DNA from 4 places in the Bordetella bronchialis genome. Region 4 is predicted to be linked to each of the others. Evidence: predicted binding sites of a transcription regulator. Region 4 holds the regulator's gene; each other region holds the start of a gene.
The links. The regulator LexA, encoded in region 4, represses DNA repair genes until DNA is damaged. The targets are predictions, from matches to a motif close to ACTGTATNNNNATACAGT.
Positions count from the first base shown of each region.

Region 1: the regulator LexA is predicted to act here: its motif matches at 1,128-1,145, upstream of BAU06_RS07600 (ATP-dependent helicase).
Region 2: the regulator LexA is predicted to act here: its motif matches at 1,222-1,239, upstream of BAU06_RS06770 (VRR-NUC domain-containing protein).
Region 3: the regulator LexA is predicted to act here: its motif matches at 1,137-1,154, upstream of BAU06_RS08640 (DNA topoisomerase IV subunit B).

Region 1 is NZ_CP016170.1:1,709,011-1,711,209, reverse strand. Features, by position in the region: gene BAU06_RS07600 (ATP-dependent helicase) at 1-1,057, opposite strand, end outside; gene BAU06_RS07595 (PA2169 family four-helix-bundle protein) at 1,254-1,703, shown strand; gene BAU06_RS07590 (DUF72 domain-containing protein) at 1,841-2,199, shown strand, end outside.
Region 2 is NZ_CP016170.1:1,518,065-1,520,263, reverse strand. Features, by position in the region: gene BAU06_RS06770 (VRR-NUC domain-containing protein) at 1-1,214, opposite strand, end outside; gene BAU06_RS25990 (hypothetical protein) at 1,577-1,759, shown strand; gene BAU06_RS06765 (GlxA family transcriptional regulator) at 1,808-2,199, opposite strand, start outside.
Region 3 is NZ_CP016170.1:1,941,128-1,943,326, reverse strand. Features, by position in the region: gene BAU06_RS08640 (DNA topoisomerase IV subunit B) at 1-968, opposite strand, end outside; gene trxA (thioredoxin TrxA) at 1,230-1,556, shown strand; gene rho (transcription termination factor Rho) at 1,637-2,199, shown strand, end outside.
Region 4 is NZ_CP016170.1:3,657,142-3,659,340, reverse strand. Features, by position in the region: gene lon (endopeptidase La) at 1-292, shown strand, start outside; gene lexA (transcriptional repressor LexA) at 409-1,059, opposite strand; gene BAU06_RS16120 (amino acid aminotransferase) at 1,343-2,199, opposite strand, start outside.

The DNA of each region.
Region 1 (2,199 bases), 1.9 Mb from region 4:
CGCTGACCGTCACCAGCTTGGGCAGGTTGGACGATTTGCGCTCCGTCCATAGCTGCTTGGCGTGGCGTTCCCGCGCCAGCGCGATGACCGCGTTGGAGGCATCCAGGATAGGCTGCGTCGACCGGTAATTGCGCGCCAGCGTGACGACCTTGGCCGGCACGGCGAACTGCCCGGGAAAGTCCAGGATGTTGCGCACCGTTGCCGCGCGGAAGGAATAGATGGCTTGCGCATCGTCGCCCACCACGGTCAGGCCCCTGCCGTCCGGCTTCATCGCCAGCAGTATCGCGGCCTGCAGCCGGTTGGTGTCCTGGTATTCGTCCACCATGACGTGGTCGAAACGCCCGCCGACATCCGCGGCGATCTCCGGGTGGACCATCATTTCGGACCAGTAGAGCAGCAGGTCGTCGTAATCGAGCACCTGCTGCGCCTGCTTGGCCTGCACATAGGCGCGGAACAGCCGCTTGAGCTCGTCTTCCCATTGGGCGCACCAGGGATAGACGTCTTTCAGGATGCCGTCCAGCGCGGTCTGGCTGTTCACCACGCGCGAATAAATGGACAGGCAGGTGCCTTTCAGCGGGAAACGCGACTCGGTGGAAGACAGGCCCAGCTCATGGCGCAGCATGCCCATCAAGTCTTCGGAATCGCCGCGGTCGTGGATGGTGAAGGCTTCCGCCAGGCCGATGCGGGGGGCGAATTCGCGCAGCAGGCGCGCGCCGATGGCGTGGAAGGTGCCTGCCCAGGGCAAGGCGGGCGGCGCGTGCCCGGCGCCTTGCTTCAAGACCTTGCGCAAGACCGTGCCCGCGCGCCGTTCCATTTCGATGGCCGCGCGGCGCGAGAAGGTCAGCAGCAGCATGCGCTGCGGGTCGGCGCCCTTCAGGATGAGATTGGCCACCCGATGCGCCAGCGTACTGGTCTTGCCCGATCCGGCGCCCGCGATGACCAGCAGCGGACCCGCCTCGGACGTGCCGGCGCCGTACTCGGCCGCTTCGCGCTGGCTGGGGTTGAGGTCTCCGAGGGGGTCGGGCGCGTCGGCGCCGGCGGCGGAAAGTTCGGACATGGACAAGGACTGGCCGCGATTCATGGATGGGCAGAAGCCGCATGGCGCGGCTTCGACAGCCCGCCATGATACTGGATAAAACCTCAGCCTTGCCGGGCGGACCCGGACTGCCCAGCCGGGTACGGGGTTTGCAATCGGGAGAGACACGCGCCACCGCGGCGGGCGGTGCGCGAGTCCCAACCCTAAGGAGAATGCCATGGCCGATCGCATCGTCAAGCTCTTGAACAACCTGACCGAAACCTGCAAGAACGGCGAAAAGGGTTTCCTGGCGGCCGCCGACGACACCAAGGACGCCGAGTTGCGTGGCCTGTTCCAGAACCGCGCGAACGACTGCGCCGCGGGCGCGGCGGAGCTCCAGGCCATCGTCTCGCGACTGGGCGGCAAGCCTGAAACCGGCGGCAGCGTGGCCGGCGCGGTGCACCGCGGCTGGGTGCACCTGAAAGCCGCCGTGGCCGGTCGCACCGACGCCGCCATCCTGGAGGAATGCGAACGCGGCGAGGACGTCGCCAAGCAGGACTACACCGACGCCCTGCGCGAACCGCTGCCGGAAGACATCCGCGCCGTCGTGCAGAAGCAGTACGAAGGCGTGCTGCGCAATCACGATCAGATCCGCGCCCTGCGGGATCGCTATCGCGCCAGCACCTGACCGGCGGCGGGGCGCCCGCGCCCCGCTTCCCGTGACACGTTCCACGCGATAATGCGTCGACCGTCGGCGGCGGGTTCCACCCGGGAACCCGCCGCCGACGCGCATCCAGGAGACGCCATGCCGAAGCAGGACCCGACATGAATGCGAGCGACGCCGCCGGGCCGGCGCGCGAGGACTCCGGCGCCATCCTGGTCGGCACGGCCTCCTGGACCGATCCCACCTTGCTGGCCTGCGGGCGCTTTTATCCCCCGGGCACGGTCACCGCCGAAGCGCGCCTGCGCTATTACGCATCGCGCTTTCCCATCGCCGAAGTCGATTCCAGCTACTACGCCCTGCCCACCGCGCGCAACGCCCACGCCTGGGCCACGCGCACGCCGCCCGCCTACGTGATCAGCATCAAGGCATTCCGCCTGTTCACCGGACACCAGACGCCGCTGGCGGCCCTGGATGCGGACCTGCGCGAGGGGCTGCCCGAAGACGGGCCCGACGTGGTCTT
Region 2 (2,199 bases), 2.1 Mb from region 4:
AGGGCTTGCTCCGCCAGCGCCATCGCACCGGCATGATCGCCGCTGTGCTCCAGCACGCGCGCCAGGCGATGCCGCGTTCCGGGATATCCGCATGACCGATAGATGCGCTGCGCTTCCGGCCAGGCCTGCCGGCTTTCGCAATGGCGCCCCAGCGCGAACAGCAGCTTGTCGCGCCGCCGCGCCAGCCACGGATTGGCCGGCGCTTCCGCGTGCACCGCGGTCCAGACGTTTTCCCAGGGCTCGCCCGATTCGAAGCTTTCGCGCTGGCGGTGCAGGCGCAGATAGGTATCGACATCCTCCCGCGCCTGGAAGGCCCGCGCTTCCAGGGGAAACGCCACGTTTTCGTAGCGGAAGATGCCCAGGTCCGCCAGCACGAACTCCGACCACGCCTGGCGCAGGTTGCCGAAGAACATCAGGCGGAAGCGCTCCACCATGCCGGCGATGCCGACCGCGACGACGTCGCAGGTGTCGTCTTCGCTGTGGAAGACGGCCGGTGCGTGTTCGCGGGCCTTCTCAGCGGCATATCCGGAGGCCGGCGCTTGTTCGTAGGCCTGGTCATCCAGATCCGCCGTCCGCGTCGCGGCTTCTTGATCGCTGCCGTCCGCGCCCCGCCACGCGCCTTCCCGCGAGGGAAGGCCGCCTCCCCGCTTCCACTCGCTCCAACGATGCGCCCGCGGCCACAGGGGCCGCAAGCCATCCATCCAGCTCGTCTTGGTGGCGCGGGCCGGGATCCGGGCATCGATCGCGTGGAAGAATCCGGGTAGCTCCGCGCGTTTCAGAAGATGGAAGACCTGGTCCAGCGTGAGCACCGGATCGGGATCGAGCCAGCCCAGGTCCAGCAGCGGTCGCGCGGCGGTTCGCACGCAGCCGATTTCCGTGTACACAAGCCCGTCCATGCGGAAGACCGGGCCTTTGCGCATCAGCAGGCGCACGAGCAGCGCACGGGCAGCCAGCGGCAGCAGCGGGAAACGCGCGATGAAATCCCGCTCCGCGATATCGAGAAGGTCGTCATACCGCGCAAGAATCCAGTCCAGCGCGAACTGGAAATTGTGCAGGTAGTAGAACCGTCTGTCCGCGGGCGGTCCCGGCAGCCTGGGTAGCGCCGCGGGCACAGCCGCGACGGCGACGTGGGGGGTGGAGAGCGGGACCGCCGGCGTCGATGGCGGTAAGACCGGGTCGCTCGGCGGGCGCTGGGCAAGGGAAGTGGCGGACATGGCTGATACTGTATGAAAGTACAGTATATCGTCGCGGGCATTCCAGGCGAAGTCCGCCGTGGCCGCCATGCCTTGCAGCGGCTCAGGCCCCGCGCCTTTCCTATGCCCAGCCTACCTGTTCCGGGGGAGCGCATGGATATGCAAAAGTGGCTGGGCTGGCCTTGCTGGCGGCGCCGGTATTCGGCTTGCTGTTCGCCGCCGTGGCGCCCCAGGCGCCTCGATGGTCCGGTAAAGGCGGCGGCGGTAAACTCCGGTGATCCGCTCGCCCAGGTACGCAGCCCCAGCGGGCCTCCGGCCGCGCTCCCCACGCGATAGCGCCACGCGCAAGGCGGATCAGCAGTCCCGAGGATTCGGAGGTCACCATGAATTTCCCGAAACGCGTTATTTCCCTGGCCGCCGCATGCGTGCTGGGCGCCATGCTGGCCGGATGCGCCAACGACGGACGATTCGATCATCCCGGCCCGCCCCACCCCGGCGCCGTGAACCCGTGGGCCAGCGACCGAGGGTGGGGGCCGGGACCGAACTATCCGGCGACGGGGCGTTGAGCGGCGACTGATCGCAAGCAAACGCCGTGGCGATCGCCCTGAGGGCAGTCACCTCCCCTGTTGATTGAACGACAGCCGGTAATGCTGGGGACTGACGCCGACCGAGCGAAGGAACGCGTTACGCATGCGGTGGGCGTCGCCGAAACCACATTCGTAGGCAATGGTCTTGATGGGCGCATCGCCGTTTTCCAGCAGGCATCGCGCCGCGTCGACTCTGGCCCTTTGCACGAACTCGGCGGGAGTCAGGCCCGCTTCCTTCGCGAATGCCCGCGAAAAGCTTCTCACGCTCATCCTGGCCACAGCGGCCAGTTCGGACACCGTGAGGGGCCGGCGCAGGTTGGCGAGGACATAGCGCTGCGCATCCGCGACCGGGGAAGCCGAATCCGCGGGCGCGTTCAGATACGGGCTGAACTGTGACTGCCCGCCCGTGCGCTGCATGA
Region 3 (2,199 bases), 1.7 Mb from region 4:
GCGAAGCCCTTGACGGCGGCGAACAGGCCCTCGCGCAGGCCGGACTCGTGCGTGCCGCCCGCCGGCGTGGGTATCAGGTTTACATAGGATTCCCGGACGGCATTGCCCTCTTCCGTCCAGGCGACCACCCATTGGGCGCCTTCGCCGTCGGCGAAGGTTTCGTGGTCCGCGCCGGCGTACTGGCTGCCCTCGAACATCGGGATCATCAGTTCGGCGCCGTCCAGGGCCTCGGTCAGGTAGCCGCGCAGGCCGTCCTCGTACAGCCAGGACTTGGTGTCGCCGCTCTTTTCCACCGCCAGCGTGACGCGGGTACCGGGCAGCAGCACCGCCTTGCTGCGCAGCAGCTGGGTCAGCTCGGCCAGCGGAATGTTGGGGCTGTCGAAATACTTGGGATCGGGCCAGACGCGCACCCGCGTGCCGGATTTCTTCCTGGCCACGCCGCTGAAGGGGGCCAGCGCTTCGGCGACCTCGCCGTCGCGAAACACCATGCGGTGAATGCCGCCGTCGCGCCAGACGATGACCTCCAGGCGGTTGGCCAGCGCGTTGGTGACCGATACGCCGACGCCGTGCAGGCCGCCGGAAAACGCATAGGCGCCGCCGCCCTGCTTGTCGAACTTGCCGCCGGCGTGCAGCCGGGTGAACACCAATTCCACGACCGGGGCGTTTTCCTCGGGGTGCATGCCCACCGGAATGCCGCGGCCGTCGTCCTCGACGGAGACGCTGCCGTCGGCGTGCAGCGTGACCTGGATGTGCTTGCCGTTGCCGGCCAGGGCTTCGTCGGCGGCGTTATCGATGACTTCCTGCACGATGTGCAGCGGATTTTCGGTGCGGGTGTACATGCCCGGGCGCTGCCGCACGGGCTCCAGGCCCTTCAGGACCCGGATGGACGCCTCTGTATAACGTGGAGTGGCCAAGTTATCCCCAACATCTGTGGAAAAAAACCGACATTCTAAGAAAAGCCTGAGCATTGGCGCGGCCCGAGGTGGGATGCGCAGATCCTGACCAGGCACCGGACGGGCGCCGGACGAACCCCGCCGGCCCATGGGCGGCGGGAGCGTCCGCCCCCGGCGGGACGGGGCTGTCGGCGCCGGCCGCCCCCGCGCGAGGCTGGTTATCCTACACAAAAACCCATGAAGCCTGTTCGGATGGACAGTGGTATGCTTTAATCCTGCCAAACAATAAGGGCGGGTCGTAGCACGTCTCCCCGCCGCAAAGCAACGAGAACAGTCATGAGTGACCAAATCAAGCATGTCAGCGACGCCAGCTTCGATGCCGACGTTTTGAAGGCCGACCTCCCCGTGCTGGTCGACTACTGGGCCGAATGGTGCGGCCCCTGCAAGATGATCGCCCCCATCCTGGAAGAAGTCGCCAAGGAATACGCCGGGCGCATCACCATCGCCAAGCTGAACGTGGACGAAAACGGCGACACGCCGGCCAAGTACGGCATCCGCGGCATCCCCACGCTGATGCTCTTCAAGGACGGCAAGGCCGCCGCGACCAAGGTCGGTGCCCTGTCGAAATCCCAACTCACCGCCTTCCTGGACAGCGCCTTGTAATCAGCGTTCGCTCCCGTCGCGCGGGCCCGTCCGTGGCCCGCCGCCCCCTTCCTCTTTCCTTCCCCCGATAATTCAACGCAATGCACCTGAATGAACTAAAGGCGCAACACGTCTCCAAATTGCTGGAACTGGCCGCCTCCCTGGAAATCGAGAACGCCAATCGCCTGCGCAAGCAGGAGCTGATGTTCGCCATCATGAAGAAGCGCGCCAAACAGGGCGAGCAGATCTTCGGCGACGGCGTGCTGGAAGTCCTGCCGGACGGCTTCGGTTTCCTGCGGTCGCCGGACACCTCGTACCTGGCGAGCACCGACGACATCTATATTTCCCCCTCGCAGATCCGCCGCTTCAATCTGCATACGGGCGATTCCATCGAGGGCGAGGTGCGTACGCCCAAGGACGGCGAGCGTTATTTCGCGCTGGTGAAGGTCGACAAGGTCAACGGACTGCCGCCCGAGGCGATCAAGCATCGGATCATGTTCGAGAACCTGACGCCGCTGCATCCCAACCAGGCGATGCGGCTGGAACGGGACATCAAGAGCGAGGAAAACCTGACCGGCCGCATCCTGGACATCTTTGCGCCCATCGGCAAGGGCCAGCGCGGACTGATCGTCGCCAGCCCCAAGTCGGGCAAGACGGTGATGAT
Region 4 (2,199 bases):
TGGCGAAGTCCTGGCCATCGGCGGGCTGAAGGAAAAACTGCTGGCGGCACACCGGGGTGGCATCAAGACCGTGCTGATCCCCGAGGAAAACGTCAAGGATTTGGCCGAGATCCCCGACAACGTCAAAAACCAGCTCGAGGTCGTACCGGTGCGCTGGATAGACAAAGTGCTGGAGCGGGCCCTGGAGCGCATGCCGGACCCGATATCGGAAGACGAGGCCAAGGACAAGCCCTTGGTGACCCCGTCGCCGGCAGCGGCGTCGGAGGCCACGGATCCCGTGACCAAGCACTGATGGTTGCCGTGATGGATTGTTCGGCCCCGAGGCGACGACGGTAAGGACAACCGGCCTGGCAGGCAGACGAAAAATGGGCCTGGACGCGTAAGCGGCCAGGCCCTTTTCTTTTGCTTTTAGTGCAGGGCTTGTGTGCGGATAAGCCCGACCGCGATCCCTTCCAGCGCGAATTCCTGCCCGGGCTGGACGATGATGGGCTCGAACTCGGGATTCTCGGGCAGCAGTTCGATTCGACCGCCCTGGCGATGCAGCCGCTTGACCGTAACGTCTTCGTCGATGCGGGCGACAACGATCTGGCCTTCGCGCGCCTCGCTCGCCTTCTTGACGGCCAGGAGGTCGCCGTCGAGTATGCCGACGTCGCGCATGCTCATGCCGCGCACCTTCAGTAGATAGTCCGGCCGCTGCGCGAACAAGGCCGGATCCACGCCTACGTCGCGTTCGACATGTTCGGCCGCTAGGATGGGGCTGCCGGCGGCGACGCGTCCCACCAAGGGGAGCATGAGTTGCGCCAGCGATGGCAAGGGGAGCATGGCTTGGCTGGCTTCCGGCCGCGTTTCCTTGAGGCGGATGCCGCGGGAGGCGCCGGCGGTCAGCTCGATCGCGCCTTTGCGCGCGAGCGCTTTCAGGTGGTCTTCCGCGGCGTTGGGCGAACGGAAACCCAGCGCCTGGGCGATTTCGGCGCGGGTAGGGGGGAAGCCCGTGCTTGCCACCGCTTGGCGTATGAGATCCAGGATTTGCTGTTGGCGGTCGGTAAGTTTGCTGGCCATTGCGCGTTCCGGTTGCCCTGTATGGATATACAGCTACGCATTTTGGGGGACGCAGCTTCAAAACGCAAGGGGGGACCGCCATCTGCAGGCAAATAAGCCAAGCCGGGAAATGAACGAACCACCCGGTGAACGCGCAACCAAGCGGTGAAGGAACAGTCAGGTAGTGAAGGACAGTCAGGTAGTGAAGGAACAGCCGGGCGGTGAGAAGGACCAGGCCGGAAACCAAGCGGGGCCCTTGCGGGCCCCGGCTTCATATCGGTATCGTCGGTATCGCGGTTGGCGCTCAGCCTTTCAGTACGGCGGCGATGCTCTTGGCGACAACGTCGATGTTCTGGCTATTCAGTGCCGCAACGCAGATGCGTCCGCTGGACACGGCGTAGATACCATGTTCTTCACGCAGGCGATCCACCTGGGCCGACGTGAGGCCCGAGTAAGAGAACATGCCGCGCTGGTCGAGGACGAAGCTGAAATCCTGCTGCGCGCCGTTTTCCTTGATTTTTTCCACCAGTTGGCGGCGCACCAGGCGTATGCGGTCACGCATGCCGGCGAGCTCCTGTTCCCACAAGGCGAACAGATCCGGCGTGTTCAGCACCGTGGAGACGACGGTGCCGCCATGGGTCGGCGGGTTCGAGTAGTTGGTGCGGATCACACGCTTGAGCTGGCTGAGCACGCGCTGCGCCTCGTCCTTGCTGCCGGCGATGACCGTCAGCGCGCCGACGCGTTCGCCGTACAGCGAGAACGACTTGGAAAAAGACGAGCTGATGAAGACCGTCATGTCCATGTCGGCGAACAGCCGCACCACGGCGGCATCTTCATGCAGCCCGGCGCCGAAGCCCTGGTACGCGATGTCGAGGAAGGGAACGAGGTCGCGTTCCTTGACGACATTGGCAATGCGCTGCCACTGCTCGGGAGTCGGGTCCACGCCGGTGGGGTTGTGGCAGCAGGCATGAAGAACGACGATGCTGCCGGCCGGCATGGATTTCAGTCCGGCCAGCATGCCTTCGATGTTCAGGCCGTGCGTGGCGGCGTCGTAGTAGGGATAGGTTTCCACCTGGAAGCCGGCGCGCTCGAACAGCGCGCGGTGGTTTTCCCAGCTGGGGTCGCTGATATAGGTCTTGGCCTGCGGCAGCAGTTGACGCA